2 regions of the Paenibacillus sp. D9 genome follow, and region 2 is predicted to be linked to the other one. Evidence: predicted binding sites of a transcription regulator. Region 2 holds the regulator's gene; the other holds the start of a gene.

Region 1 (14,529 bases), 340 kb from region 2:
GCTCTTCCATTTGATGGTTCTGCTTCGCGAACGCGGGCTTCCGCTGGACTCTGTCATGGAAGTCCTTCGCGAGCGGCATGGCAAGCCGACGACGAACAAGATGAACCGTTGACATTCGGCCCGCTCGCTTTTTGCGATGCGGGCTGCTGTTGTAGCTGAAGGGCGGCTTCGCGGCTGACTAATGCTGGGAGAGCGTCGCTCCGCGGGCATGCCGTAGAAGATCGCTCCGCGGCTGACCAATGCTGGTAGAGCGTCGCTCCGCGGCCATGCCGTAGAAGATCGCTTCGCGGCTGACCAATGCTGGTAGAGCGTCGCTCCGCCGGCATACCGTAGAAGATCGCTTCGCGGCTGACCAATGCTGGGAGAGCGTCGCTCCGCCGGCATACCGTAGAAGATCGCTTCGCGGCTGACCATTCTTCCGATCGCTGTTGAAGTCGTATTCCTTTTAATGGGTTTAAAATTGGCTGGAATACTCCTTCAAAGGCGAACGCTGACGCTTCTACAGAACGGTCAATCCGCTGACGCTAAACTGCGGAAACCCGCAGGGTCCGCGTGCGCTCAACGCGCCGCGAAGCCGCTCCCCCGTGCGCTCAACGCGCCGCGAAGCCGCTCCCCCGTGCGCTCAACGCGCCGCGAAGCCGCTCCCGCGTGCGCTCAACGCGCCGCGAAGCCGCTCCGGCGTGCGCTCGCCACGCCGCGAAGCCGCTCCCGCATGCGCTCGCCGCGCCGCGAAGCCGCTCCCGCGTGCGCTCATCGCGCCGCGAAGCCGCTCCCGCGTGCGCTCAACGCGCCGCGAAGCCGAGCCCGCGTGCGCTCATCGCGCCGTGCAGCCGCTCCCGCGTGCGCTTATCGTTGCGCTTTATTTTCATGCACCTTGCCGCGGAAGCGGACTGACCGTTCTGAAGAAACGGAAGTGGTCGCCTTTGAAGACATATTCTTACCTATAAATACCTTTTAATGAATAGAATATGGCTTCAACAGCGATCGGAAGAATGGTCAGCCGCGCAGCGGTTCTTACGTGCATAGAAATTTCAGCCGCGAAGCGTACCGATTGTCATACCCGTCCGCGAAGCGTACCGATTGTCATACCCGTCCGCGAAGCGTACCACCCGCGAAGCGGCCCACACGCGCAAGCGAATTCCATCCAAGCGAAGGAGAAAACCCAATGAGCATCCGCATCGACTACCACACCCACCACGAGCGCTGCGGCCATGCCGTCGGCGGCCTGGAGGACTACGTCCGCCAGGCGATCGCGACCGGACTGCACCAGATCGGCCTGTCCGACCATATGCCGCTGCTGCACGTCAAGCCGCATGAGTATTATCCCGGAATGGCGATGGCGATGAACGAGCTTCCCCGCTACGTCGAAGAAGCGCTCGCGCTCAAGGAGAAATACAAAGGCGACATCGATATCCGGGTCGGAATGGAAGGCGATTATATCGAAGGCTGCGAGGAAAAAATAGCGGAGCTGATCGATGCCTATCCGTGGGATTACGTCATCGGCTCGGTCCATTTTCTCGGCACATGGGACATTACCGACTATCGGCAGACGGGCGGCTGGGAGATGCGCGACCCTATGGCCGTCTACGAGCGCTACTACGATGCGGTAGGCAAAGCCGCGCGAAGCGGCCTGTACGATTATATCGGGCATATCGACGTCATCAAGCGGTTCGGCTTCCGTCCGCAGGACGATGTGACCCGTCTGGAGGATGCGGCGCTGGAAGCGGTCCGGGAGGCCGATCTGGCGATCGAGCTGAACGCATCGGGACTGCGGATGCCTTGCGCGGAGATGTTCCCTGGACCCCGGATGCTGAAAAAAGCGTGCGAGCTCGGCATTCCGGTCACTCTCGGCTCCGACTGCCATCAGCCGGAGCGGCTGGAGCAATACTTGCCGGAAGCGCGCATGAGGCTGAAAGAAGCCGGTTACGGGCAGCTTGCCACGTTCCAGAGCCGAAAACGGTTACTTATCGATTTTTGAATTCTGCGGCATACCATGTATAATAGACGTGTCGAACATGCAGGGGTTTAGCAGGATGATGTCAAATTTTTGGTTGGAACGCTCAGGAGGGTATCATGTTTAGCGACAAGTTGCGAATTTTCTCGGGTTCGTCGAATCCGGAACTGGCGAAGAAGATCAGCGGGGAACTGGGACTGCCGCTCGGGGCGATCAAGCTGTCCAAGTTCAAGAGCGGAGAGATTTACTGCCACTACGAGGAGACGATCCGGAACTGCCACGTGTTCCTGGTGCAGTCGTTCTCGTATCCCATCAACGAGCATCTGGTGGAGCTTCTCGTCATGATCGATGCCGCCAAGCGCGCATCGGCCAAGACCGTCAACATCATCATGCCGTACTACGGCTATGCGCGCCAGGAGCGCAAGTCCGCGCCGCGCGAGCCGATTTCGGCCAAGATGCTGGCGGACATCCTGACTACCGTCGGAGCGACGCGCATCATCACCATCGATCTTCATGCTCCGGCTATCCAAGGCTTCTTCAATATTCCGGTAGACCATCTCACGGCTCTTGACCTTATCAGCGATTATCTCAAGAGCAAGAACATCAAGAATCCCGTCGTCGTATCTCCGGATGCAGGCCGGGCGTCTACCGCCGAGAAGCTGGCCAACTACCTGGACTCGCCATTCGCAATCATGATCAAAAAACGCCCGGCCCACAACGAGTCGGTCATCACCCACGTCATCGGGGACGTGGAAGGGCAGACGCCGATCATCATCGAGGATCTGATCGATACCGGCACGACGATCGTCAACGTCGTCGAGGGGCTCAAGGAGCGCGGGGCCGAGGACGTGTACGTCTGCGCGACGCACCCGCTCTTCTCCGGCAACGCCATCCAGAAGCTGGACCATCCTCTGATCAAGGAGGTCGTCGTGACGGATTCGATTACGCTTCCCGAGATCCGCTCCGACCGCTTCAAGGTTCTCTCCGTCGCGCCTATGCTCGCGGATGCGACCAAGATCATCATGCAGGGCGGCTCCATCAGCACCCTGTTCAAGAACGCCGGCATCTAGCCGCCTCGGAGGCGGACGGGCTCCCTTCCCAATCGGCGAGGGAGAGCCGGCATCATCAACGCGGAAGGCCGATCCCGGCCTTCCGCTTTTTTTCTCATGGGGAACGAGCGGTTCATTCCACATTTTCTACCGTGTAAGGAAGGAATGGTTATGGTATAATCGGATGCATTCGAGTTTTGGGAGATAGAAGAAGGAGGTGCCTTGACCGGGTGGAAGAGGAGAAAAGAACGGCTGCGGACCAGGCAGCAAAGATTATACCGATCCAGTGGGACGCAACGTTCTTCTTCGAGCGCGCCGTGCGCTCGATGGACCGCTATCACTACGACAAGGCGCTGAAGTATTTCCGCCGGGCCGTCGAGTACGAGCCGGAGAATCCCGTCAATCACTGCAATCTGGCCGGCATCCTGTCGGAGATGGGCAGCTACGAGGAATCGAACCGGATTCTGATCGAGATTCTGGAGTCCGTCGATTCGGGCATGACGGAATGTTACTTCTATCTGGCCAACAACTACGCCAATATGGAGCAGTACGACAAGGCGGAGCATGCGCTTGTCCGCTACCTGGAAGAAGACGCGGAAGGGCATTACCTGGAGGACGCCGAGGAAATGATGGAGCTGCTGCAGTACGAGCTGAAGCGTCCGACCCCGGTCGTCACGATCAAAGCCCGCGGCGGAGCCGCCGAGCATGACCAGGCCCGCGCTCTTCTGGAGGAAGGCAAGTTCGCCCAGGCCGCCAAGCTGCTGGAATCGATCGTTGCCGGCAATGCCGACTTTCTGGCCGCGCGCAACAATCTGGCGCTGGCTTACTATTATATGGGGCAATTCGAGAGGGCAATGGAAACGATTCTCGAAGTGCTCGAGCTGGAGGAAGGGAATCTCCACGCTCTCTGCAATCTGGCTATTTTCTATCAGCATGCCGGGGATGCGGAAAAGCTCGCGCCTTTGGCCGGCTTGCTGAGCCGTACGCTTCCTTTTCATCAGGAGCATGTGTTTAAATTGGCCACTACGATGGGTATTCTAGGGGAGCACGAGTGTGCGCTGCGCCACTTCAAGCGCCTGATCAAGGACGGTTCGGCGGAGAGCGACGGGTCCTTGTACCACTATGCCGCCGTCGCCGCGGTCCATGTCGGCCGCCCGGAGGAAGCCCGCCAGCTGTGGCGCCAGGCGCTGAAGCGGGACCCGCAGTCCGATGTCGCCCCTTACTATCTGGAGCAGCTTCAGCGGGGGGAGCTTGCCGGGGAGCCGATCGCGGCCAGCTACCACTACCACCTTCCGTTCGAGGAGCAGTTCCGGATGTGGGAGAAGCTGCCGGGCGGCATGCCGGACGGCATGAAGACGAATCCTCTCGTGCGGTCCTCCTTCTTCTGGGCGCTGCGCAACGGAGACCGCAAGACGAAGCTTCAGGTGATTCAGGCGCTCGCCTTGATCGCGGATCATGAGGTGAAGGAAGCCCTTCAGGCGCTCCTGCTCGAACCGGAGGAGGATGACGATCTCAAGCGGATGGCGCTGTTCGCTCTTCGTTCCATCGGCGTGGAGGATACCCTTCCCGCGGTGATGGGGGGAGAAGCCAGGCAGCTTGCCCCGGGCTCCGGGCCGTCCAGGCTGCCGGTATGGGAAGAGAAATGGCAGCTGGTGCTGGATGCGGCCTATGAGAAAATGGGCAAACAGTACGGCTTGATCCAGCAATATGAGCTGATGACGCTCTGGGTCGACTTCCTGACTCGCGTCTATCCCGATGTGCCGAAGCTGGGCAAGGCGGAAGGATGGTCTGCCGCGCTGGAATACTTGACGGCCAAGATGCACCGCCGCGCCATCTCCTACCAAGAAGTGGCCCAGCGCTACGGAACATCGGTCGCCACCGTCAGCAAGAACGCGAAGCGCATCGATGAAGTATGCGGCATCAAGGAAAAGGCCAAGAGCATCCGGGCGGTCTTCCTTCCTTGATGGAAGCTTCATCCAGCACCATGAACGTTTCATGAAGAAGCGGCGGCGTCTTTGACGGATTGCCCTGCCATGGATTAGAATAAGAATAATTATAATCAAGCAGGCAATTTAGGAGGTAACATCCATGTACAAGTCCATTATCATCGGTACCGGCCCGTCCGGTTTGACCGCTGCGATCTATCTGGCCCGCGCCAACCTCAGCCCTCTCGTCATCGAAGGACCGGAGCCGGGCGGCCAGCTGACGACGACGACGGAAGTCGAGAACTTCCCCGGATTCCCGGATGGCATCATGGGTCCTGAGCTCATGGCCAACATGCGCAAGCAGGCCGAGCGTTTCGGCGCTGAATTCCGTACGGGCTGGGTCAACAGCGTCGACCTGTCGGAGCGTCCGTTCAAGATCCAGGTGGAAGGCCAAGGCGAGCTTGTCGCCGAATCCCTGATCATCTCGACCGGCGCATCCGCGCGTTACCTCGGCATTCCCGGAGAGAAGGAGAACGTCGGACGCGGAGTCAGCACTTGCGCCACTTGCGACGGCTTCTTCTTCCGCGGCAAAAAGATCATCGTGGTCGGAGGCGGAGATTCCGCCATGGAGGAGGCCAACTTCCTCACCCGCTTTGCGACCAACGTCGACCTGGTCCACCGCCGCGACGAGATGCGCGCATCCAAAATCATGCAGGACCGCGCCCGCGACAACGAGAAGATCAGCTTCGCCCTCAACCGCACGCCGGTTGAAGTCGTTGCAGGCCCGCTCGGCGTGACCGGCCTGAAGGTCCGCAACAACGAGAGCGGCCAAGAGGAGATCCTCGAGACCAACGGCATCTTCGTCGCCATCGGCCACACGCCGAACACGAAGTTCCTGGGCGGCCAGATCGACACCGACGATCATGGCTACATCATGGTGAAGCCGGGAACGACGGAAACGAACGTCCCGGGCGTATTCGCTTGCGGCGACGTGCAGGACTTGAAGTACCGCCAGGCCATTACGGCCGCCGGCAGCGGCTGCATGGCAGCGCTGGACTGCGAGAAGTACCTGGAAGGCTCCATGGTGCATGACTGGAGCCAGACGCTGTAATCGAGCTTATCCCATAGGCTGCTATCCGGATCAATGCCAGTTGACCGGGTGGCGGCTTTTTTACCCTTTCCGGGGAGATTCGGTTCCGATAGGGAGAGTTGCAGGCTCGATTTCGCCGTTTTCCGGGATTTTCGCCGCCGAGCTTGGAACCGGAAGACGCCATGGCGGCGCGATTCGCCGGGCCGCGTTGTTACCTTGACCTGGACTATGGCTTGCCTTATAGTAACTTAAAGAAGTTAACTTATAATTGAGGTGGCTAACACATGTCAGAAACAATCTACGTTGGAGCGGATATCGGCGGCACCGCCATCAAAGTTGGAGTTTGCAGCGCGGTGGGCGATTTGCTCCGGACGTATGAGGGCCCGACGGAAGCTTCCCAGGGCGCAGAGCGCATCGTGGACAACATTGTGGCGTACGTGCGCCATGTCGTCGGCGAGGCGGGCTTTGCCTGGGAACAAGTAGGCGGAGTCGGCGTCGGGATCGCAGGTTTCCTGGACATCCCGAATGGCATCGTGAAGTTCTCCAACAATTTGAATATACGCAACGTGCCTCTCAAGCAGCTGCTTGAAGAGAAGCTGAACAAGACCGTCAAGGTCAACAACGACGCCAATGTCGCCGCTCTCGGCGAAGCTTGGGCCGGAGCGGGCCGCGGTATTCCGAACTGCGTCTGCTACACGCTCGGCACCGGCGTAGGGGGCGGAGTCATCATCAACGGCCGCATCTATGAAGGCTTCGGCGGCATGGCCGGAGAGCTCGGCCACATGTCGATCGTGCCCGATCTGGAAGCGATCCAGTGCACTTGCGGCAAAACCGGCTGCCTGGAGACGGTATCCTCCGCCACCGGCATCATCCGCATGGCCAAGGATGCCGTGGAGCGCGGCGACCGCACGTCGCTGTCTCTCGAGCCCAACATCATGGCCAAGGAAGTCATCGACGCCGCCAAAGCGGGCGACGAGGTGGCGGCCCGCATCGTGAACCGCGCCGCCTATTACCTGGGCCGGTCGATGGCGGCCACCGCTGTCACCCTGAATCCGCAGCGCTTCATCATCGGCGGAGGCGTCGCCAAGGCCGGCGATTTCCTGTTCGATCAGATCCGCGAAGTGTTCGCCAAATATACGCAGGACCAAGCCAAGGAAGGCGTGGAGATCGTCGCCGCTACACTGGGCAACGATGCAGGCGTCGTCGGCGCGGCCGGACTCATTCTCCGCTCCTAGCAGGCGAAGCCAACCGGGGGCCGGATTTGGATCGGCGGATTTATTCCGGCACCCCCCTAGGGAGGAACAGCATATGGAAACGAATACGCCCAAGCTGGTCATCATTACGGGCATGTCCGGCGCAGGCAAGACGATTGCAGTCCAGAGCCTCGAGGATCTCGGGTTCTTTTGCGTCGACAATCTGCCTCCGGTGCTCATTCCGAAGTTTGCCGAGCTGATCGACGGCTCCAACGGCAAAATCGCCAAAGTGGCGCTCGTCATCGATTTGCGCGGCCGCGAATTTTTCACGGCTTTGTCGGAGTCGCTCGATTATATCAAGAACCACTTTACCTTCCAGCACGAGATTCTGTTCCTGGACGCGACCGACGACGTTCTCGTACGCCGTTACAAGGAGAGCCGGCGCCGGCATCCGCTCGCTCCCAACGGCTTGCCGCTCGAAGGCATCCATCTGGAGAGGCAGCTGCTGGAGGAGCTCAAGAATTCGGCGACGCAGACGATCGACACGAGCAAGCTGAAGCCGGCCGAGCTCAAGGAGTCCATCATTTCGCGCTTCACGAATGCCAAGCAGGCGCCGTTTTCGGTGAATGTCACCTCATTCGGCTTCAAGTACGGCATTCCGATCGACGCCGATCTGATCTATGACGTCCGCTTCCTGCCGAATCCGCATTACGTCGAGCATCTGCGTCCGCGCACCGGACAGGAGCAGGATGTATATGATTATGTTATGAAGTGGCCGGATACCCAGATGTTTCTTACCAAGCTTCTCGACATGCTGCAATTTCTCATCCCCCTGTACCGCAAGGAGGGCAAGAGTCAGGTTGTCATCGGAATCGGCTGTACGGGCGGCAAGCACCGTTCCGTCGCCATTTCGGAATATCTCGGGCGCATGCTCGGCAGCAGCGAGACGGAATCGGTCCGGGTGAGCCATCGCGATGCCGGACGTGACCGTCCTTAAGGCGGGACTTATATGGCAAGCAGCAAATCCAAGGCTCCACTACCGAAAATCGTCGTCATCGGCGGCGGCACCGGCTTGTCCGTCATGCTCCGCGGCCTCAAGGAGAAGCCGCTCGACATCACGGCGATCGTTACCGTAGCCGATGACGGCGGCAGCTCCGGCGTCCTTCGCAGCGAGCTTCAAATTCCTCCACCGGGCGACATCCGCAACGTGCTCATGGCGTTGGCGGATGTCGAGCCGCTTTTATCGGAGATGCTTCAATACCGGTTCCCGAGCGGCACCGGACTTGCCGGCCACAGCCTGGGCAATCTCATGCTGGCGGCGATGACGGATATATCCGGCGACTTCGTGACCGGGGTCAGGGAGCTGAGCCGGGTGCTCGCCGTTCGCGGCACGGTGCTGCCGGCGTCGGATCAGGCGATCGTGCTCAAGGCCGAGCTGGAGGACGGAACGATCGTCGAGGGCGAGTCCAATATCCCGCTGGCCGGGCAGCCGATCAAGCGGGTGTTCATCGAGCCTCCCGACGTGGAGCCGCTCGAGGAAGCGTGCCAGGCGATCCAGGAGGCGGATGCGATTCTGATCGGACCCGGCAGCTTGTACACGAGCATTATTCCCAATCTGCTCGTGCCGAAGCTGGCGGAATGCATCGTTCAGTCGAATGCGATCAAGATTTTCATCTGCAATGTCATGACCCAGCCGGGCGAGACGGACGATTATGCGGTGAGCGATCATCTGGAAGCGGTGCACCGCCATATCGGCCACCAGCTGTTCGATTACGTCATCGTCAACGACGGCGAGATTCCTCCTCAGATCCAGGACCGCTATGCGGAAATGGGAGCGAAGGCTGTCCAGCTCGATCTGGACGAAGTCACGCGCCGGGGATACAAGGTCATCGCGGACCGCCTGGTGCTGTTCCGCACTTATTTGCGGCATGATGCCGTGCGGTTGAGCCATCATATCTATCAGCTTGTAGAGAGCTGGATGCAAAGAAAGGGGTGAAGAGATGAGCTTTGCGGCCCAGACCAAAAAAGAACTGACGCTCGTAGACAACCAGGACGCCTGCTGCGAACGGGCGGAGCTGTCCGCTCTGATCCGGATGAACGGATCGGTGCACTTGGCCAGCCGCAAGGTCATCCTCGACATCTCGACGGAGAATGCGGCCATCGCGCGCCGGATCTACAGCCTGATCAAGAAGATATTCGACGTCCATACCGAGCTGCTTGTCCGAAAGAAGATGAGGCTGAAGAAGAACAATGTCTACATTGTCCGGATTCCGGCCAAGGTCCAGGAAATTCTCAAGGATCTGAACATCGTTTCCGAAGGATTCATGTTCAATCAGGGCATAGATAAGGATATGATCAAACGTCCTTGCTGCAAGCGCGCTTACCTGCGCGGCGCTTTCCTGGCCGGCGGCTCCGTCAACAACCCCGAAGGCTCCTCCTATCATTTGGAGATTTCCTGCATGTACGAGGAGCATTGCGGGGCACTGGTGGCGCTGGCCAACAAATTCGGGCTGAACGCCCGGTGCATCGAGCGCAAGAAAGGATTCATCTTCTACATCAAGGAAGGCGAGAAGATCATCGAGCTGCTGAACATCATCGGCGCTCATCAGGCTTTGTTCAAATTCGAGGATGTCCGCATCATGCGCGACATGAGGAACTCCGTCAACCGCATCGTCAACTGCGAGACGGCCAACCTCAACAAGACGATCGGAGCTGCCGTGCGCCAGATCGACAATATCCGTCTGCTGCAGAAGGAGATGGGACTGGAGAACCTGCCCGAGAAGCTTCGAGAGGTGGCGGAAATCCGTCTTCTGCATCCCGACATGAACCTCAAGGAAGTCGGCGAGATGCTGAAGGGCTCGGTCAGCAAGTCCGGCGTGAACCACAGGCTTCGCAAAATCGACGAGCTGGCCGAAAAATTGCGTGGAAGCTGAACTTTTAACTTACACGGGCCGATGGTATAATGGTAGCAATCGTGGCCAGATTTCCTCATACCTGAAACGGATGATGTTACCGAGCGCGTGAAGCGCCGTTGCAGCAGTGAAAATGAACTAGGGGGTATAGATTTCATGACCAGACAACCCGTTGTCGTTAGACTCAAGACGGGTCTTCACGCAAGACCGGCTGCACTCTTCGTGCAGGAAGCGAACAAGTTCTCTTCCGAGATTTTCGTGGAAAAGGACGAGAAGAAAGTAAACGCCAAGTCCATCATGGGCATCATGAGCCTTGCGATCAGCTCCGGCACGGAAGTTTACGTCAGTGCCGAGGGTTCGGATGCAGAGCAGGCTGTAAACGCTTTAGTCTCCCTGGTGAGCAAGGAAGAGCTCGAGAACCAATAAATCAGCCTCCGGGCGCTGCATGCGCAGCCTCGGACGCGCTTCACGAAAGCTCCCGCAGGGGGCTTTTTTTGATTTGCTTGAAACCAGCGGCGCGGATGCCTATGGCGCAAAGGCCTGCAAAGGTCGACTGCCAAGGCCTCCAGCCAAGAAATTGCCTCGAGCAAGTGCCCCCAGCAAGTGCCTCGAGCAAATGCCCCAGCAAGTGTCTCCTGCAAATGCCTCCAGCAAGTGCCGACTGCAAATGCCGACTGCAAGTGGCGACTGCAAGTGGCGAGTGCAAGTGGCGAGTGCAAAATGCCGACTACAAGTGCCGACTGCAAATGCCGACTGCAATTGGCGACTGCAAATGCCTCCAGCAAATGCATCTCCCGGCACAAATTGAGCTTTTATCTCCTATGGCATGGTGAAGTGGGATAACAGGCCCTTCATGCTCCTGATGCTTCGATTTGACCCGGTGGTAATGGCTTTAGAGACAATTGCACGGATTATCGGACATAGGATCCGCTATTGGACTCGATTTTGTCATTAAAATAAATTTAAAGGACATAGGATCCGTTATTTGCCTGAAAAAGAGTAAAATGATCGCGGTTGAGCCCGAATAACGGATCGTATGTCCGATAATCATCGAAATGGGCTTAAATCATCTAAATAACGGATCTTATGTCCGATAAGGATCGAAACATGTTGGCGCCATAGGGTTGGGATCGTATGTCCGCTATAAATTGAAGCATGCTGGAAAGCCATTGGGTTGGTAACGTATGTTCGATAAGGATTGAAACAAGCTGGAAAGTCATTAGGTTGGTATCATATGTCCGATATGGATCGAAACAGTTGGAGCCATAGGTATGACCGCTGCTATAAATTGAAGCATGCTGGAAGTCATTGGTTTGGAATCGTATTTCCGACCAAGCATCGAAGACTGACAGGGGCCATTAGATTTGCCCGCATGTCCTCCAATCCCCTATCCAGGTCTCAAAGTCAACAATATCGTCAATCCTTGATGGTAAATGCAACCTTTTGCATGTGCATGCCGTTTCAAGAGGACAACACCTAAGGAGGCGCTGGGAATGGACAAACGAAATGCGGCTGGCGGGCTGATGCATAAGAGCAAGGTGCTGCTTCTAGCGGCGGGAATCACAGCAGGATCGTTGATGGCGTGGAATGCTTTTGGCGGTCAGCCGCTCAACAAGCCGGCTTTTGCCGCGGGAACGGAGAATGCCGTGATGAATACAGTCGCCGTAACGGGTACTGGCAAGGTTTCGGTCGCGCCGGATATCGCCTATGTATCGGCTGGCGTATCGGTAACGGCCAAGACGGCCAAGGAAGCGCAGGCCGGAGCGGCCAAGAAGTACGATGCCGTGCGCAAGGCGCTGACAGGAACCTTCGGAGTCGCGGAAAAGGATTTGAAGACGACGAACTACTCCGTGCAGCCGCAATACCGCTATACGGATAAAGAAGGCCAAGTGCTGACCGGATACACAGCGGTGCAGGACATCCAGATTTCCTACCGCAACATAGATAAGACCGGCGATCTCGTCGACGGTCTGGCAGCAGCCGGCGCCAATCGGATCAACAACATTTCCTTCGGCACGGAAAAAGGAGACGCCTACACGCAGCAGGCGCTGCAGAAGGCGGTCGAGGCCGCCAAGGTCAAAGCGATGACGCTGGCCCAGGCTTCGGGCCGCACGCTCGGCGAGGTCGTCTCGATCTCGGAGAACGGCGCCCAGGTCGTGCAGCCGGTCATCGAGAGAGCGCAGATGAAGATGGCGGCAGCGTCGGACTCCTCGGCCAATACGGTCGTGGATGCAGGCGAGGTCGACGTCACCTCCGACATCACCGTATTGTTCTCCCTCAAATAGAAAAAGAAAGCAGCCCCCGGCAAATCCGGGGGCTGCTTTTCTTTTCGTCCATTCAGCCGACCTTACAGCTTCTCGATGACTTTGTCGACGAGGCCGTAAGCCGTCGCTTCTTCCGCGCTCATGAAGTTGTCGCGGTCGGTATCCTTCTCGATGCGCTCCAGCGGCTGGCCGGTACGCTCGGACAGGATGGCGTTCAGCTTGTCGCGCATCTTGAGGATGCGGCGGGCACGGATCTCGATGTCGCTCGCCTGGCCTTCGGCTCCGCCGAGCGGCTGATGAATCATGACCTCGCTGTTCGGCAGCGCGTAACGCTTGCCCTTGGCGCCTGCTGTCAGCAGGAACGCTCCCATGGAAGCCGCCATGCCGACGCAGATCGTGGAGACATCCGGCTTGATGAACTGCATCGTGTCGTAGATCGCCATGCCGGCCGTAATGGAGCCGCCGGGGCTGTTGATATAAAGCGAGATGTCCTTCTCCGGATCGTCCGCTGCAAGGAACAGCATTTGGGCGATGATGGAGTTGGCCACCACATCGTTGACGCCGGTGCCGAGGAAGATGATGCGGTCCTTGAGCAGCCGGGAATAAATATCATAGGCGCGCTCACCGCGGTTGCTTTGCTCGATGACCATAGGCACAAAATTCATGTCCAAGTGCGAGTCCCTCCTTATAACCTTCATAAATAGTGGATATGCGGGGTGCTGCTTTCTCATTTTAATGGATTGCGATTTTAAAGTCAAATTTGGTCAAAGAGGTCGGGACAGCCTTCAATAGCCCATTTTAACCGGCTTCCTTATTCTCTAAACCTGAGCTTCCGCTTCCGGCAGCCGGAGCGGCGAGGCGGCTTCCCGATCCTAAGTCCGATCTCCTCCGGATGCAAAAAAAGGACCGGCACGAATGCCGGTCCTTCTATGTAATGAAGCCATTGGTGTAAATTGGCGCGCCCGCTAGGAATCGAACCTAGATCTCAGGCTCCGGAGGCCTACGTCATATCCATTGGACCACGGGCGCTTGTAAAAACGTAACGTCTAAGATTGTATAACAGCTGGCAGGAAAAAGCAACACTAAAGGTTTCCGTAAAAAGAAATCCGAAAATTGGGTGTCGGCAACCGTTTTCATCGGGTATTCCTCACTTGCGGGGGTTATCTAAAAGAGGTAAAATAATGGTGTGGGACGTAAAATGAATGGCCGGGACGAAAAATGTCCCATGACAGCCATGCACGAGTGGAGTGGGGGCGCTCATGCGCAGCATTATTGATTTGCAGCGTCAGCTCGTTCCGGATCTCGTCGATACGCTCCGCCGCCGTTATGCGATTCTGCATCAGGTCATGCTCTCGGACATGATCGGCCGCCGGACGCTCGCCGCCTCCCTGTCGATGACGGAGAGAGTTCTGAGAGCCGAGACCGACTTCCTCAAGGAGCAGGGCTTGCTGGAGATCAAATCCTCCGGCATGTCCATCAGCCCGGCCGGCCGCCGGCTGCTGGAGGAGATGGAGCCCGAGCTCGGAGGGCTGCTCGGGCTCAGCGACCTGGAGGAGAAGCTCAAGCAGCGGTTCGGCTTGCAGAAGGTCATCATCGTGCCCGGCGATTCCGAGAAGTCGGACAGCGCCAAGCGGGAGCTTGGCCGCGCCGGAGCCGCGGCGCTCCTGCAGGTGCTGGGCGAGCGGGATGTCGTGGCGGTTACCGGAGGAACGACGCTTGCGGGCGTCGCCTCGCAGCTCGCCTCGAGCTCGCCGCGCCGGAGCAACCTGTTCGTGCCGGCGCGAGGCGGGCTCGGAGAGAGCCTGGAATACCAGGCGAGCACAATCGTCTCGACGATGGCCAAGCGGACGGGAGCGCAGTACCGGATGCTTCACGTCCCGGACCATCTCAGCGAAGAGGCCTACACGAGCCTCATGCAGGAGCCCGGAGTGAAGGAGATCGTCGAGGTCATCCGCAGCGCACGCATCGTCATCCACGGCATCGGAGACGCCATGGTGATGGCCCGGCGCAGACGGATCGACAGCGGACTGGTCGACTCCCTCAAGGCGGACGGCGCGCTTGCCGAAGCCTGGGGCTACTACTTCGACCGCAGCGGCAACGTCGTGCACAAGATGCAGACCGCCGGCATCCGCCTGGAGGACA
Region 2 (14,529 bases):
CCGGCTGCGAGCTGAGATCCTGGAATGCGACGACATACATGATGAAAGCAGGGGCGACACCGAACGATATGATATCGGACAAGGAATCGAGCTCCTTGCCGAATTCGCTTTGAACATTTAGCGCGCGGGCGACGCGGCCGTCGACCCCGTCCAGAAGCATGGCGATGATGACCATCATGGCGGCGACTTCAGGCTTCTCATTGAACACCATAATGATGGCGACGATCCCCAGGAACAGGTTGCCTATGGTAAAAAGACTCGGCAATGATTTTGCAAACACTTCATTTCCACCTCATCTCTACTATGCCTTGGGATATCATGGACATCGGTGGAAAAAATTCCACCATCATCCAAGCCCTCCTGTCGGCATTCCCCCATTCTAGGGGAATCAGATTTGTCTGTCAATGAACATTTGATCTTGAATCCGGCGCAATCCTTCCTTGATCGCCCGGGCGCGCACCTCGCCGATTCCGTCCACTTCATCCAATTCGCCGATCGTCGCCATGACGATATTGGGCAGATTTCCGAATTTCTCGATCAGATTGTTCATGATGATGAGCGGAAGCCGCGGAATCCGGTACATCTGGCGGTAGCCGCGCGGATGGACGGCCTCATCTGCGATCGTCGCTCCTTGCGGATAGCCGAGCAGCCGAATGACATGAGGCGCGTCCATCAGCTCGTCGTTGCTGAGCTTTTTGAGCCCGGTCCGGATGTCCCGGATTTTCTCGTCGCTGTTGTCGCGGGCATAATCCTTGAGCAGGAACCAAGCATCCTCCTCCACGCCTCCGATGAGCTCTTCCATCTGCATGCTGATCAGACGGCCTTCGGTGCCGAGCTCGTTGACGTACCGCTTGATTTCCATTTTGATCCGGAGCACCATCTCCACCCGGTGGATGACATGCGCGACCTCCTGCAGCGTCACCAATTCCTCGAATTCAAGCGCCGACAGATTCGTGAACGACTGCCTCAGCACCGCCTTGTATTTCTCCAGCGTCTGAATCGCCTGATTCGCCTTCGTAAGAATAACGCCCATGTCCTTCAGGGAATACCTTAGATTACCCATATACAGGGTGATGATATTACGCCTCTGCGAAATTGATACCACCAGCTTGCCCGTCTGCTTGGCCACCCGCTCCGCGGTGCGGTGCCTGATCCCGGTCTCGATCGACGAAATCGACGGGTCCGGAATCAGCTGCGTATTCGCATACAGAATCTTCTTGAGATCCTCGCTCAGGATGATGGCCCCGTCCATCTTGGCCAGCTCGTACAGATAGTTCGGGGAAAAGTCGCAATTGATGGAAAACCCGCCGTCCACGACCTCCATGACCTCGGGACTGTAGCCGACGACGAGCAGCGCGCCTGTCTTCGCCCGCAGTACATTGTCCAGCCCTTCGCGGAAAGCGGTGCCCGGCGCGACCAGCTGCAGCAGCTGATTCGTAATTTCGATCTCTCTGTTCTCTTTCATGATTTCCAGCGAACCCCCTATTCCAGCGCCGCGCGCAATGCTTCGGATACGGTATTCACGCCGACAATCGTTATATCGTCCGGCGGCTTCCAGCCCTTGAGGCTTTTCTCGGGCATGATGACCCGCTTGAAGCCCAGCTTCTGGGCTTCCTTGACCCGCTGCTCGGCTCGGGAGACAGCCCGCACCTCGCCGGTAAGCCCCACCTCGCCGAAGACGACGTCGAATGGACGCGTCGGCGCATCCTTGAAGCTGGAGGCAAGCGCGACGGCGGCGGCCAGATCGACAGCGGGCTCGTCAAGGCGCACTCCACCGGCGGCGTTCAGGTATGCATCCTGCGTCTGCAGGAACAGCCCGATTCTTTTTTCGAGCACGGCGATGATCAGCGCCATCCGGTTGTGGTCGTAGCCGGTGGACGTCCGGCGCGGCGACGGGAAATGCGTAGGCGCGACCAGCGCCTGGAGCTCGACGAGCACAGGCCTCGTGCCCTCCATGCTGGCCACGACAGTGGAGCCGGAGACGCCCAAAGGCCGCTCCGACAGGAACAGCTCCGACGGGTTCGCGACTTCGCGCAGCCCGCTCTCGCCCATCTCGAAGATGCCGATCTCGTTGGTGGAGCCGAAGCGGTTTTTGACGGCGCGAAGCAGGCGGTAGGAATGATGGCGCTCCCCCTCGAAGTAAAGGACGCAGTCCACCATATGCTCCAGCAGCCTCGGGCCGGCGATCGCCCCCTCCTTGGTGACATGTCCGACCAGCACGGTCGCGATGCCGCCCAGCTTGGAGACGCGCATGAAGTGGGCCGTGCATTCCCTCACCTGGGCGACGCTGCCCGGTGCGGACTGGACGCTGGGATCATAGACGGTCTGAATCGAGTCGATGACGAGAAAATCCGGCTGGACGGTATCGATGGCCTCATTGATATGCTCCATGTTCGTCTCGCAGAGCACGAACAGCGACGCGCTGAGCGCGCCGAGGCGATCGGCGCGGAGCTTGGTCTGGCGAACGGATTCCTCGCCCGATATATAGAGCACCTTGAGTCCGGCGGCCGACAATGCATGGGAGGTCTGCAGCAGCAGCGTCGACTTGCCGATGCCGGGGTCGCCGCCGACGAGTATGAGGGAGCCGGGCACGACCCCGCCGCCCAGCACCCGGTTCAGCTCCCCGATGCTGCTTTCGATGCGGGGCTCATGCCCGGTATCTATGTCTATGATGGAACGCGGCTTTTCTTTCGTCCCGCGGGCCATTGGAGAGGATAATCCGACGCCGGCGGTTTTGACCACCGTCTCCTTTTCCTCCACCATCGTGTTCCAGGCGCCGCAGCCGGGGCATTTTCCCAGCCATTTGGGCGATTCCGTTCCGCATTCCGTACAGGCGAATTTCACTTTTAGTTTGGCCATCGAAGGCTCCTTTTACGGATATGACGTACCTTCAAAGTTTACCATTTCAGAGGCCGCAACAAAAGAAAATCATGCGAACATTCTTTCGAGAAGGAGCCGCTTGCGCTCCTTTCTCGACGATGTCCGGGAATCTAAGAAAAAGATAAGATCTTTTCCGTTATACTGACAGAAAAGAGAGAGAGGAAGCGGTGGGCCATGAACGAAGAAACGGTGCTGCTCGTCGATGACGAGCCCGAAATCGTCAAGCTGATGGGGCTGTACCTCAAGCAGGAAAGGTTCCGTCTTCTGACCGCTGCAAGCGGCGGAGAGGCTCTGGACATCATCCGGAAGGAAAAAGTGGATCTCGTCGTGCTCGATGTCATGATGCCCGGCATGAACGGAATCGACACCTGCATGGCGATTCGGGAAATCCGGCAGATGCCGATCATCTTCCTGTCCGCCAAAAGCGAGGAGATCGATAAAATCCACGGCCTCAGCGTCGGGGCCGACGATTATGTGTCCAAGCCGTTCAGCCCTCTGGAGCTGCTCGCCCGGATCAAAAGCCAGCTGCGACGATACGGCATCTATGGAGCCGCCGCCGGCGACGCCGCCTCGCCGGATGCCGTCACGATCGACGGCGTCACCTTCAACTCCGCGACGCGGGAAGTGACGGTCGAGGGCCATGAGGTGCGGCTTACGCCCCGAGAATTCTCCATCCTGGAGCTGCTCGGACGCAATCCCGGCCGGGTGTACAGCATCGAGCAGCTGTACGAGATGATTTGGCAGGAAACTTTTTTTGAAGCGGGAAATACCGTCATGGTCCATATCCGCAAGCTGAGGGAGAAGATCGAAGCCGATCCGAGGCATCCCAGGTACATCAAGACCGTATGGGGCGTCGGCTACAAAATGGAGAAGCTGTAGAGAGGGAGCGGGAGCATCGATACGTTGGAGCTCCAATACCCGGACGCATTGTCATGATGCCGATGCTCATGTCGGGGTCCGGCATGTCCCGGCCGCCGGCTCATCGTCCACATTCAACTCGCCAAGCCGCAGAACGACGTCGTTTATGAGGGAGGCACATCTTTGGCCAGCCGCATCTTTCAAACCTTTCTATGGAAATTCATCCTCAGCTTCGCCGCCAGCCTGCTCGGCATGGGAGTCCTTCTTTTGCTGGGCAATTACTTGGCGGAGCAGCTTATCCGGTTCAATCCGTCCAAATCCTTTTTCCTGACGAAGGCGCTTGCCTACACCATCAATGGAATCGGCTCCGGCCCGGTTCGGGTCATCTTCGGACTGCTGCTGTTCATCTTCTTGTTCTTTTCCTTGTCCAGGGGCATCATCAAGCGCTTCGACACCCTGACGAGCGCCCTGCAGGCGATCTCGGCAGGAGATCTGTCCCACCGCATCGACGAGAGCAGCAGCGATGAGCTCGGGGTCGTTGCGCGCAGCGTCAACGAAATGGCCCGCAGGCTGCAGCTCGCCCAGGAAGAGGAGCGGGCTGCCGTGCAAGCCAAGGACGACCTCATTACCGGCGTGTCCCATGATCTTCGCACCCCGCTCACCTCGGTGCTGGGGTTTCTGGAATATATCGAGGACGACCGTTACCGCGACGAGGTCGAGATGCGGCAGTATGTCCATATCGCCTATGAAAAATCTCTCGTGCTGCGCAAGCTGATCGACGATCTGTTCGAATATACCCGCGTCACCAGCAGCGGTTTTCCGCTCCAGCGCGAAACCGTCGATCTCAACCCCTTTCTCGGGCAGCTTGCCGAAGAATTCATGCCGGCGCTGGAGGAAGCCGACATGGCCTGCCGCGTCCATCCCGCAGACGGCCCCCTCATCGTGGAAGCGGATCCGGAGCTGCTGCTCCGCGTCTTCGAGAATCTGATCAGCAATGCGATTCGTTATGGGGCAGACGGAGGGGCGCTGGACATCCTTCTGCGCAGGGACGAGCTTGAGCCTGCTGCGGAAATCATCTTCCGCAACTATGGCGAGCCGATTTCGCAGGACCAGCTCCCGCGGCTGTTCGAGCGCTTCTACCGAGTCGACGCCTCCCGCTCCAAGGCGACAGGCGGCAGCGGCATCGGGCTTGCCATCGTCAAGAGCATACTGGATCTGCATGGAGGAACGGCGTCCGCAACCAGCTCCAGGCGCAAGACCGAATTCATCGTCCGCCTTCCTCTTCCTTGCGGCTCAGACGCCCAACCGGCAGAAGCCGGAGCGGGCGATTAAGAATAAGTTAAGATCACCGTCGGCCCGATGTTAAGAACCGGCCTCTATACTGGTTTCATTACCTGTGCAAAGGGGATGGAATGCATGAGGACCTTCTTGTTCGCTGTCGTTCTGACATTGTCCGCGGGAGCAGCCTTCCAATGGAAAAACCGCAAAGTCCCGCTTCGCCAAGCGCTTCTCTGGAGCGCTGTCGCTCTCGCCCAGCTCGCCGTCATTTTGGGCCCTTCCTTCATGAAAGGCCACTGATCGCGCCCTGGCTGTACGGCCGTTCAGTCCTTAACCATTTCATAATTCGTCGCTAATTTAAGGTGGGAATTCAATTATTCCTATCTTTTTTGCGGTTTCATCCTTTAGGTTGAACATATACAACTATAAAGTTGAATCGTTCTATTTCATTTCAATTTATTACTTCCTAAATTCAACCTGCGGCAATAAATAAAAATAGAGAAATAAGCTCCTGCACCGATCGATAGAAGCTTAAATAAGATAGAAATATGACCGTTGCATGATTCAAAAAAACACTGCGCACGCCAGGCTTCGTCCTCTTCTCCGCTTCCTAGAACCAGCCGCCTCTACGTATAACCTGCGATTCAATGGCCGATGCTAAGCCTATATACAACGGATTAGAGCCCGTACAAGCTCGTCATGCGAACTCATTTCCATGATCCCAAGGAGGGACATCCCATGCCCGATCTGCTGAGACTCGCCCTGATCGCCATCGCCTTGCTCTTCGTCGGCCTCGTCATGCACTGTGTCCGCAAGGGAGTGCTTCGAAACCGCTACGCGCTGCTCTGGATTACTGTCAGCGGAAGCATACTCGGCTTGTTCCTTCTGCCCTTCCTGCCGCTGGGCCACGGCTGATGACGGACTGCGGCGAACAACAAAAAAGCAGTCTCCTCCACATAGAGGAGACTGCTTTTTTACTATTCCGCTCCCAGACGGAACAGAACCTCATGAATGCTCAGCTTGGAGCCAAGCATCAGATCCTTTGGATTCGGCGCGCTTGCCGTTGCGGCTCCATGCCCCGCTTCCGGAGCGCCGCTGCCGTCATGGCCGCCGGCTCCAGCAGGATGCCCCGACGCTGCTGACGCCGCATGCCCTGATGCCGGAGTCCCGTCTGCCGCCGTACCGCCCATCGGCTGCGCTCCTCCGGCCGGAGCTGCGTTCTCCGCTCCCTCAGGAGCCCGCCGCGCATGCGCCTGCTTGAACGAATCGCTGTTCACCCAGTTGTCGAAGCTGGCCTTGTCCGTCCAATGCGTCACGACCTTCAGCTCGTCCGATTCCTCCTTGCGGTCGAGCAGCAGCTCCATGCCCGCGAAGCCCGGCATCGTATGGACGCCTTTCGGATTTTTAAACCTTTCCGCCACCTGTTCTCCAAAGCCCGACTTAATCTGAATCGTGTTCGTTACGACGATCATATCCTTTCGCCTCCTTGCGAGAAATGGGAACGCTATCTTCTCAGTTTAACAGCCTTGGAAGCCGGGTACAAACGGACGCCTGCCCCTCGGTTTCCGATTCCGCTGTGAAGACTTATTGCCCTTCTGAACCCGAGCCGCAAAAAAAGCCCTTCTTCCCAAAAGGAAAAGGGGCTTTTCCGCAGTGCGTTAGGAAGGATTTCCGGCATAAGCAGCCCTGCAATTGCGGAAGATGGCCGCTGCTTACTTCGCTGCCGTTTCTTCCTGCTCGGCTTTATGCTGTTCCGGATGAGGCTTGACGGTCAGGCCGCCGTTCTCCTCGTCGATCACCAGCATATCGCCTTTCTTGATATTGCCCATCAGCAGCTCTTCGGACAACCGGTCCTCGATATGCTTCTGGATCGCACGGCGCAGCGGACGCGCGCCGTAGGCAGGATCGAAGCCTTCCTTGGCGAGAAACGTTTTCGCTCTGTCCGTGAGGTCGAAGTCGACTTCCTGCTCGCGAAGCCGCTTGCGCAGCTCGTCGGACATCAGCGTCACGATGCGGGCGATATGCTCCTCTGCGAGGGAGTGGAACACGATGGACTCGTCGATCCGGTTCAGGAATTCGGGACGGAAGCTCTTTTTCAGCTCGCCCATCACTTTTTCCTTCATCTGGTTGAACTCGCGTCCGGCATCATGCTGGGCCGTAAATCCGAGCGTCGAGTTGCGCTTGATCTGATCGGCGCCGACGTTGGAGGTCATGATGATCAGCGTATTCCGGAAATCGACTACACGGCCTTTGGAATCGGTCAGGCGGCCGTCCTCCAGAACCTGCAGCAGAATATTGAACACTTCCGGATGCGCCTTCTCGATTTCGTCCAGCAGCACGACGGAGTAAGGCTTGCGGCGGACCTTCTCGGTCAGCTGGCCGCCTTCCTCATAGCCGACGTATCCCGGAGGAGCGCCAACGAGGCGGGAAGTGGAATGTTTCTCCATATATTCCGACATGTCGATGCGGATGACCGCATTCTCGTCACCGAACATCGCCTCGGCCAGAGCGCGGGCCAGCTCGGTTTTGCCGACGCCGGTAGGTCCGAGGAAAATGAAGGAGCCGATCGGACGCTTCGGATCCTTGAGTCCGGCACGGGAGCGGCGAACGGCGCGGGAGACGGCCTTGACGGCATCCTCCTGGCCGATGAGGCGGCTGTGCAGAATCTCTTCCATCTTCAGCAAGCGCTCGGTTTCTTCCTCAGCCAGCTTGCTGACCGGGATACCCGTCCAGTTGGCGACGACCTGAGCGATGTCCTCCGGCGTTACTTCGGAATCCGTGCGTCCCTGCTTTTCTTTCCACGTGTTCTTCGTCGTGTCGAGCTCTTCGCGGATTTTCTGCTCCGTGTCGCGGAGCGCCGCGGCCTTCTCGAATTCCTGGCTCTGAACGGCCGCATCCTTCTCCTTGCGCACCTCGTCGAGGCGTCCCTCCATCTGCTTCAGATCCGGCGGGATCGTATAGGTATGCAGGCGGACCTTGGAGCTGGCTTCGTCGATCAGGTCGATCGCTTTGTCCGGCAGGAAGCGGTCGGTGATGTACCGGTCGGACAGCTTGACTGCCGCCACAATGGATTCATCCGTGATTTTCACGCGGTGATGGGCTTCGTAACGATCGCGAAGTCCATGCAGGATCTGAATCGCTTCGTCCGGGGTAGGCTGATCCACCGTGATCGGCTGGAAGCGGCGCTCGAGGGCGGCATCCTTCTCGATGTACTTGCGGTACTCGTCGAGAGTAGTCGCGCCGATGCACTGCAGCTCGCCGCGTGCGAGAGCCGGCTTCAGGATGTTGGAGGCGTCGATGGCGCCTTCAGCGCCGCCTGCGCCGATCAACGTGTGCAGCTCGTCGATGAACAGGATGATATTGCCCGCTTGGCGGATCTCATCCATGATTTTCTTGAGCCGGTCCTCGAATTCGCCGCGATACTTGGTGCCTGCCACGACAGAGCCCATGTCCAGCGTCATGACGCGCTTGTCGCGAAGCGTCTCGGGAATTTCGTTGGCGATGATCTTCTGCGCCAGACCTTCGGCGATCGCCGTCTTGCCGACGCCAGGCTCGCCGATCAGCACCGGATTGTTCTTCGTCCGGCGGCTGAGAACCTGGATGACGCGCTCGATCTCCTTGCTGCGGCCGATGACCGGATCCAAATTGTTCTCACGGGCGGAAGCGGTCAGGTCGCGTGCCAGGCCGTCCAAGGTCGGCGTGCTGACGTTGGCCGGCGCTCCGTGGTTGCTCGATACCGCCTCGCTGCTGCCGAGCAGCTGCAGCACTTGCTGCCGCGCCTTGTTCAGGCTGATGCCGAGGTTGTTCAGCACGCGGGCGGCCACGCCTTCGCCTTCGCGGATAAGGCCGAGCAGAATATGCTCCGTGCCGACGTACGTGTGCCCCAGCTTGCGGGCTTCGTCCATGGACAGCTCGATGACCTTCTTCGCACGGGGCGTGTAGGCGATGTTGCTGGGCTGCTCTTGGCCGCGGCCGATGAGCGATTCCACCTCGTCCTGTATTTTCTCGAGTCCCAGGCCGAGCGCGATCAGAGCTTTGGCCGCGATGCCTTCGCCTTCCCGAATGAGGCCGAGCAGAATATGCTCCGTGCCGATATTGTTATGTCCAAGCCGCACCGCCTCTTCCTGGGCGAGAGCAAGCACCTTCTGCGCACGTTCCGTAAATCGTCCAAACATCATTCGTAAGCACCTCCATCATGGGTTACAGGGAGCAGCCGGCTGCGGATCAGCTCCGCGCGCCTTGCATCGCGCTGCTCCGTATTCAATTTTTCCTCGAATGCCTGCTGCAGGAAGCCAGGCTGGGTCATTACCATCAACTCATTCATAACCTGCGGGGAAACTTCCCGAATCATGCCCAGGTCGATGCCAAGACGGACATCCGACAGTCTCTGGGCCGATTCCTTGGAGTCCATGATCGCCGCATGAGACAGGATGCCGTAAGATCTCATCACCCGATCCTCGAGCCGCAGGCGCGATTCCGCCTGAAGACGCTCGCGGGCCGCTTTTTCATGCTCGATGATCTGCCTCACGACTCCATGCAGATTGTCGATGATTTCATCCTCCGACTGTCCCAGCGTGATCTGGTTGGAAATCTGGAACAGATTGCCGAGCGCCTCGCTTCCCTCGCCGTACAGCCCCCTCACAGCCAGACCCACTTGGGTAATGGCGGACAGGATCCGGTTGATCTGATGCGTGAGCACGAGCGCCGGCAGATGCATCATGACGGATGCGCGGATGCCGGTTCCCACGTTGGTGGGGCAGCTGGTCAGAAATCCGCGTCTCTCATCAAAAGCATAGTCGACTGCTTCCTCATAAATGTCGTCGATTTTGCTGGCAAGCTTCCATGCCTCCTGGACCTGGAAACCGGGATATAAACATTGAATGCGCAAATGATCCTCTTCGTTAATCATAATGCTGACGGATTCGTTCTCGCTCATGACGACCGCTCCCGCACGGGCTTCGTTCGCCAGCGCGGGACTGATCAGATGCTTCTCCACCAGCACCCTGCGCTCCAGCTCGCTGAGATCCGAAAGAACGATCGTCTCGAACGGGCCGATCGGCTCCAGCTTTCCTTCCTGCGCCACGGAAGCAAGCTTGCTCATCACTTCCGCGGACTGCTGGCTGGTGGCCAGAATCGGAAAGGGATAATTGTGCAGGTTGCGGGCGATTCTTACGCGGCTGCTGAAGACGATATCCGAATCGGGTCCGTCTCCCTTCATCCACTCGCTCAGCGCCGTCTGGGCAAACCGGTTGGCTGCCAATCCAATCCCTCCCTACCGTGCAGCCGCCTTGCGGAAGCTGCGCTTATGATGTCTATCTGGATGCTTCCAACGATCAGGCTTCCTTGATCTGCTTCTCCAGCTCGCGGATTTTGTCCCTGAGCTTGGCGGCGGCTTCGAACTCTTCTTTCTGGATCGAGCTCTTCATTTCCTGCCTCAGCCTGTCGATTTCCCTCTGTGTCTGAATCCTTCCGCCCGAGCGGCGGGGAATCTTTCCGACATGGACCGTGTTCCCGTGCACTCTCTTCAACAGAGGATCGAGCCTTTCCCCGAAGTGCTTGTAGCAGGAGCTGCAGCCGAATCTTCCGAGCTTGGAGAACTGCGAATACGTGAGTCCGCACTCCTCGCAGCGCGGCACCGCCTGCTTCGTCCCAGCCAAGCTTCCCGCAGGCTCGAAATCCATAAGCCCCGACAGCAGGCTGTGGATGGAAAAGCCGTTCGGAGCTCCCGGAATGCCTTCGCCCCTTTCGCGGGCGCAGGCTTCGCAAATATGGAATTCCGTTTTTTCTCCGTTTACGATCTTGGTAAAATGAAGCGTTGCCGGCCTTTTGCCGCATTCCTGACAAAGCATGCCGCGTCCCTCCTCACCGGTCCTTCTCTATTGCTTACCCAGAAGCGAGATGAGCATCGCCTTCAGCAGCCTGGCTCGAAGCTCGTCGCGCTGCGGCAGCTTGATCGCGATCGACTCCCGGCATACAGCCGCCCGGAGCAGGCTGCCTTCTCGCTTGGAAATGAACAAGGCTTCCTCCAACTGGTAAATAAGTCCTTCGGCGGCGCTTTGATCGACTTGATTGCCGATCGTATGATGAATATGGCCGTGGATGGCTTTGAGCGCAGGCAGCTCGATCCGTTGGATCCGGATGTAGCCTCCTCCCCCTCGCTTGCTCTCCACGAGGTATCCCTTCTCAAGCGTGAAACGGGTACTGATGACATAATTGATCTGCGACGGTACGCAGGAGAAGCTGTCCGCCAATTCGTTGCGCTGTATTTCCACCGCACCTTCGGGACTGTCCTGAAGCAGCTGCTTCAAATGCTGCTCCAATGCATCGGAAATGTTTCGCATATCACCCACCTCCCTATGCCGGGGCACCTTCAGGATTTTTCTTGAATTGCGGGTAGAAGCCAAACAGCCAAAGGCCGGATGCGTCCCTGTAGCATTCCCTCATCGGCGCAAATTACGACCCGCGAACGGGGACCGGAAGAAAAGGATCTTCGCCTTGCATAAGGCGGGATCAGACTCAACTGACTTTGACTTTCTTTGACTTATATCTTGATTATACTCCTTTTTAAGAAAAGGTCAAGGAAACTTCCGCTGCTGCCATCCAGACGAAAAAAGCCGCCTCTCCCTGCTGTGTTACCAGCTTGGGATAAGACGGCCCGCTTTATACACGGTTAGAAGAAGTCCATGAAATTCGTCATCGCCTCAGGGATACGGCTGCCCAGCCGGACGGCCTCCGAGCGCGGACCCGAGATATGATCCATCTGCTGCAGATCCCTGGCGCGCTTGTATCCGATGAGAAGAGCAGCCAAAGTTCCGATGGAGAGATCCAAACGCTTGGAGGAGGTTCCATCCTGATACCGGGAAAGGCTGCCCTTGCCCTCTTCCGTGATGTCAAGCATCCACAATCCGTCATTCCAGGATGCATCCTCGTCATGAATCTGGAGGACGAATTGATCGCGGACTCCAGGCTGGAACGAAAGCTGCTTGACGAGCGATTGGACATCGACGATGCGAACCATGAAATAAGGATGGATGCTCTGTTCGATGCGCGGATCGTTAAGCTGATAAGGCAGCGGATCTCCCGAGTAGGTATGGAGCACGGCGGAATCGATCATGGAATCATGATTGCTGAAGAAATTCCAAAGCCCCACCCTCGCTTCTTCCGTAAGATAGACGAGCTCATGAATGTCGAGACGCCTCTCCTTCACCTTGTAAAGGGCATACCCTTCCGGCGTGCCGTTCTGGGACCGGTACAGCACCGCATCCCCTTTCTTCCGCTTGAAGACCGAATGCTCCCACCAATCCGCAGTTCGGGCCAGCGTGCCATTGAAGCTCTCCGAATAGGTCTGATAAAGGATGCCCAGAAGTTCGGCATGATCGCGGACTTGAATCCGCTCGACTTTGCCGTTGTTTTGCATTCGTTGAGGCAGCTTGTCCGTCGCCAAGGTGTACTTGACCCGGTCGATGAACAGCTCCCAGCCGTATTTGCGGTAAAAGCCGATCGAAAACGGCGCCAGCATCGATATGGATTGGCCGTTCGCTTTCATTTCCTCCATCGCATGACGGAGCAGCTTGCCCACATGCCCGGAGCGCCTCGATTCCGGCCAGCTTGCGACCGAAGAGATGCCTCCCATCTTCAGCACGATGCCGTTCCAGTTCACCTCGAGGGGAATGATTCTGACCTGGGAGACGATCCGTTCCTGCTCGACACCGACGATAACTTCCTCGCACCTGGCTCTTGCTCTGGCCTGCTCCAGCTCCTCTGCGGAAAGCTCGATTTGAAAGGCGTATTGGCTCAGCTTCATATGCTCGTCGAATTCTTCCGGCTTCAATGTTCTGATCTTCATCCTGCACCCGCTTCCCCAAGATGTTAGGTATAGATGTATTATGACACATATTGTATTTATTTCCCACTTGTATCCTTTTTAATGGGGCGGATTTTCAACGCCGCAAACGATTTCCCCCCTTAACTTTACACGTTTTTAAGGTTCATTTGGTTTTCTGCTATCCATGCAGGCATGTCTCTTTGATGAAGATGGAGAAAAAACATCAAAAAAAGCCTGATCGGCGATTGCTCGCGGATCAGGCTTCTCTCTGTGCTTGGCGACGTCCTACTCTCCCAGGACCCTGCGGTCCAAGTACCATCGGCGCTGGAAGGCTTAACGGTCGTGTTCGGGATGGGTACGCGTGGTTCCCTTCCGCCATCGCCACCAAACGTTACGCTTATTCAAGACCTGGCTTGCGCCTTGAAAACTGGATCGAATCAATATGTTGGATGCTGAGTCCATTCGTGCTTCTTACATGGCTAGCGAATCGTACTGAGATTCATCTCGCCATGTCTCGCCAACGTTCATCGTCTTGCGACGATATCCCGTCAGGCTTGATCCATAGGATAAGCCCTCGACCGATTAGTATTCGTCAGCTGCACGCATTGCTGCGCTTCCACCCCGAACCTATCAACCTGGTCGTCTACCAGGGGTCTTACATACTGGGAAATCTCATCTTGAGGGGGGCTTCGCGCTTAGATGCTTTCAGCGCTTATCCCGTCCGTACGTAGCTACCCAGCGGTGCTCCTGGCGGAACAACTGGTACACCAGCGGTACGTCCATCCCGGTCCTCTCGTACTAAGGACAGCTCCTCTCAAATTTCCTGCGCCCACGACAGATAGGGACCGAACTGTCTCACGACGTTCTGAACCCAGCTCGCGTACCGCTTTAATGGGCGAACAGCCCAACCCTTGGGACCTACTTCAGCCCCAGGATGCGATGAGCCGACATCGAGGTGCCAAACCTCCCCGTCGATGTGGACTCTTGGGGGAGATAAGCCTGTTATCCCCAGGGTAGCTTTTATCCGTTGAGCGATGGCCCTTCCATTCGGTACCACCGGATCACTAAGCCCGACTTTCGTCCCTGCTCGACTTGTAGGTCTCGCAGTCAAGCTCCCTTATGCCTTTGCACGCTGCGAATGATTTCCAACCATTCTGAGGGAACCTTTGGGCGCCTCCGTTACATTTTAGGAGGCGACCGCCCCAGTCAAACTGCCCGCCTGACACGGTCCCTGTACCGGATCACGGTACCAGGTTAGAACTCCGATACGATCAGGGTGGTATCCCAACGGTGCCTCCACCGAAGCTGGCGCTCCGGCTTCCCAGGCTCCCACCTATCCTGTACAGATCGTACCAAAGTCCAATATCAAGCTGCAGTAAAGCTCCATGGGGTCTTTCCGTCTTGTCGCGGGTAACCTGCATCTTCACAGGTATTAAAATTTCACCGGATCTCTCGTTGAGACAGCGCCCAAGTCGTTACGCCATTCGTGCGGGTCAGAATTTACCTGACAAGGAATTTCGCTACCTTAGGACCGTTATAGTTACGGCCGCCGTTTACTGGGGCTTCGGTTCACAGCTTCGGGTTGCCCCTAACCGCTCCCCTTAACCTTCCAGCACCGGGCAGGCGTCAGCCCGTATACTTCGCCTTACGGCTTCGCACAGACCTGTGTTTTTGCTAAACAGTCGCTT

What was found. Region 2 encodes CtsR, which represses protease genes until heat stress. Its sites were predicted from a motif close to ATGGTCAATAAAGGTCAAACA; they were not measured.
Region 1: a site for CtsR is predicted at 13,138-13,158, ahead of clpP (ATP-dependent Clp endopeptidase proteolytic subunit ClpP). Genes of this name have one in related genera too.

Annotation. Positions count from the first base shown of each region.
Region 1 is NZ_JZEJ01000001.1:4,005,283-4,019,811, forward strand. Features, by position in the region: gene hisIE (bifunctional phosphoribosyl-AMP cyclohydrolase/phosphoribosyl-ATP diphosphatase HisIE) at 1-112, shown strand, start outside; gene hisJ (histidinol-phosphatase HisJ) at 1,172-1,978, shown strand; gene VE23_RS18040 (ribose-phosphate diphosphokinase) at 2,074-3,024, shown strand; gene VE23_RS18045 (tetratricopeptide repeat protein) at 3,234-4,967, shown strand; gene trxB (thioredoxin-disulfide reductase) at 5,092-6,039, shown strand; gene VE23_RS18055 (ROK family glucokinase) at 6,303-7,253, shown strand; gene rapZ (RNase adapter RapZ) at 7,327-8,208, shown strand; gene VE23_RS18065 (gluconeogenesis factor YvcK family protein) at 8,221-9,207, shown strand; gene whiA (DNA-binding protein WhiA) at 9,212-10,144, shown strand; gene VE23_RS18075 (HPr family phosphocarrier protein) at 10,280-10,549, shown strand; gene VE23_RS18080 (SIMPL domain-containing protein) at 11,617-12,408, shown strand; gene clpP (ATP-dependent Clp endopeptidase proteolytic subunit ClpP) at 12,471-13,052, opposite strand; tRNA gene VE23_RS18090 (tRNA-Arg) at 13,342-13,416, opposite strand; gene VE23_RS18095 (sugar-binding transcriptional regulator) at 13,647-14,529, shown strand, end outside.
Region 2 is NZ_JZEJ01000001.1:4,342,077-4,356,605, reverse strand. Features, by position in the region: gene pssA (CDP-diacylglycerol--serine O-phosphatidyltransferase) at 1-280, opposite strand, end outside; gene disA (DNA integrity scanning diadenylate cyclase DisA) at 389-1,465, opposite strand; gene radA (DNA repair protein RadA) at 1,483-2,859, opposite strand; gene VE23_RS19475 (response regulator transcription factor) at 3,055-3,759, shown strand; gene VE23_RS19470 (sensor histidine kinase) at 3,922-5,070, shown strand; gene VE23_RS26670 (hypothetical protein) at 5,155-5,316, shown strand; gene VE23_RS26665 (hypothetical protein) at 5,755-5,931, shown strand; gene VE23_RS19465 (antibiotic biosynthesis monooxygenase) at 5,994-6,488, opposite strand; gene clpC (ATP-dependent protease ATP-binding subunit ClpC) at 6,729-9,194, opposite strand; gene VE23_RS19455 (protein arginine kinase) at 9,191-10,276, opposite strand; gene VE23_RS19450 (UvrB/UvrC motif-containing protein) at 10,350-10,865, opposite strand; gene VE23_RS19445 (CtsR family transcriptional regulator) at 10,893-11,357, opposite strand; gene VE23_RS19440 (GNAT family N-acetyltransferase) at 11,687-12,862, opposite strand; rRNA gene rrf (5S ribosomal RNA) at 13,114-13,230, opposite strand; rRNA gene VE23_RS19430 (23S ribosomal RNA) at 13,404-14,529, opposite strand, start outside.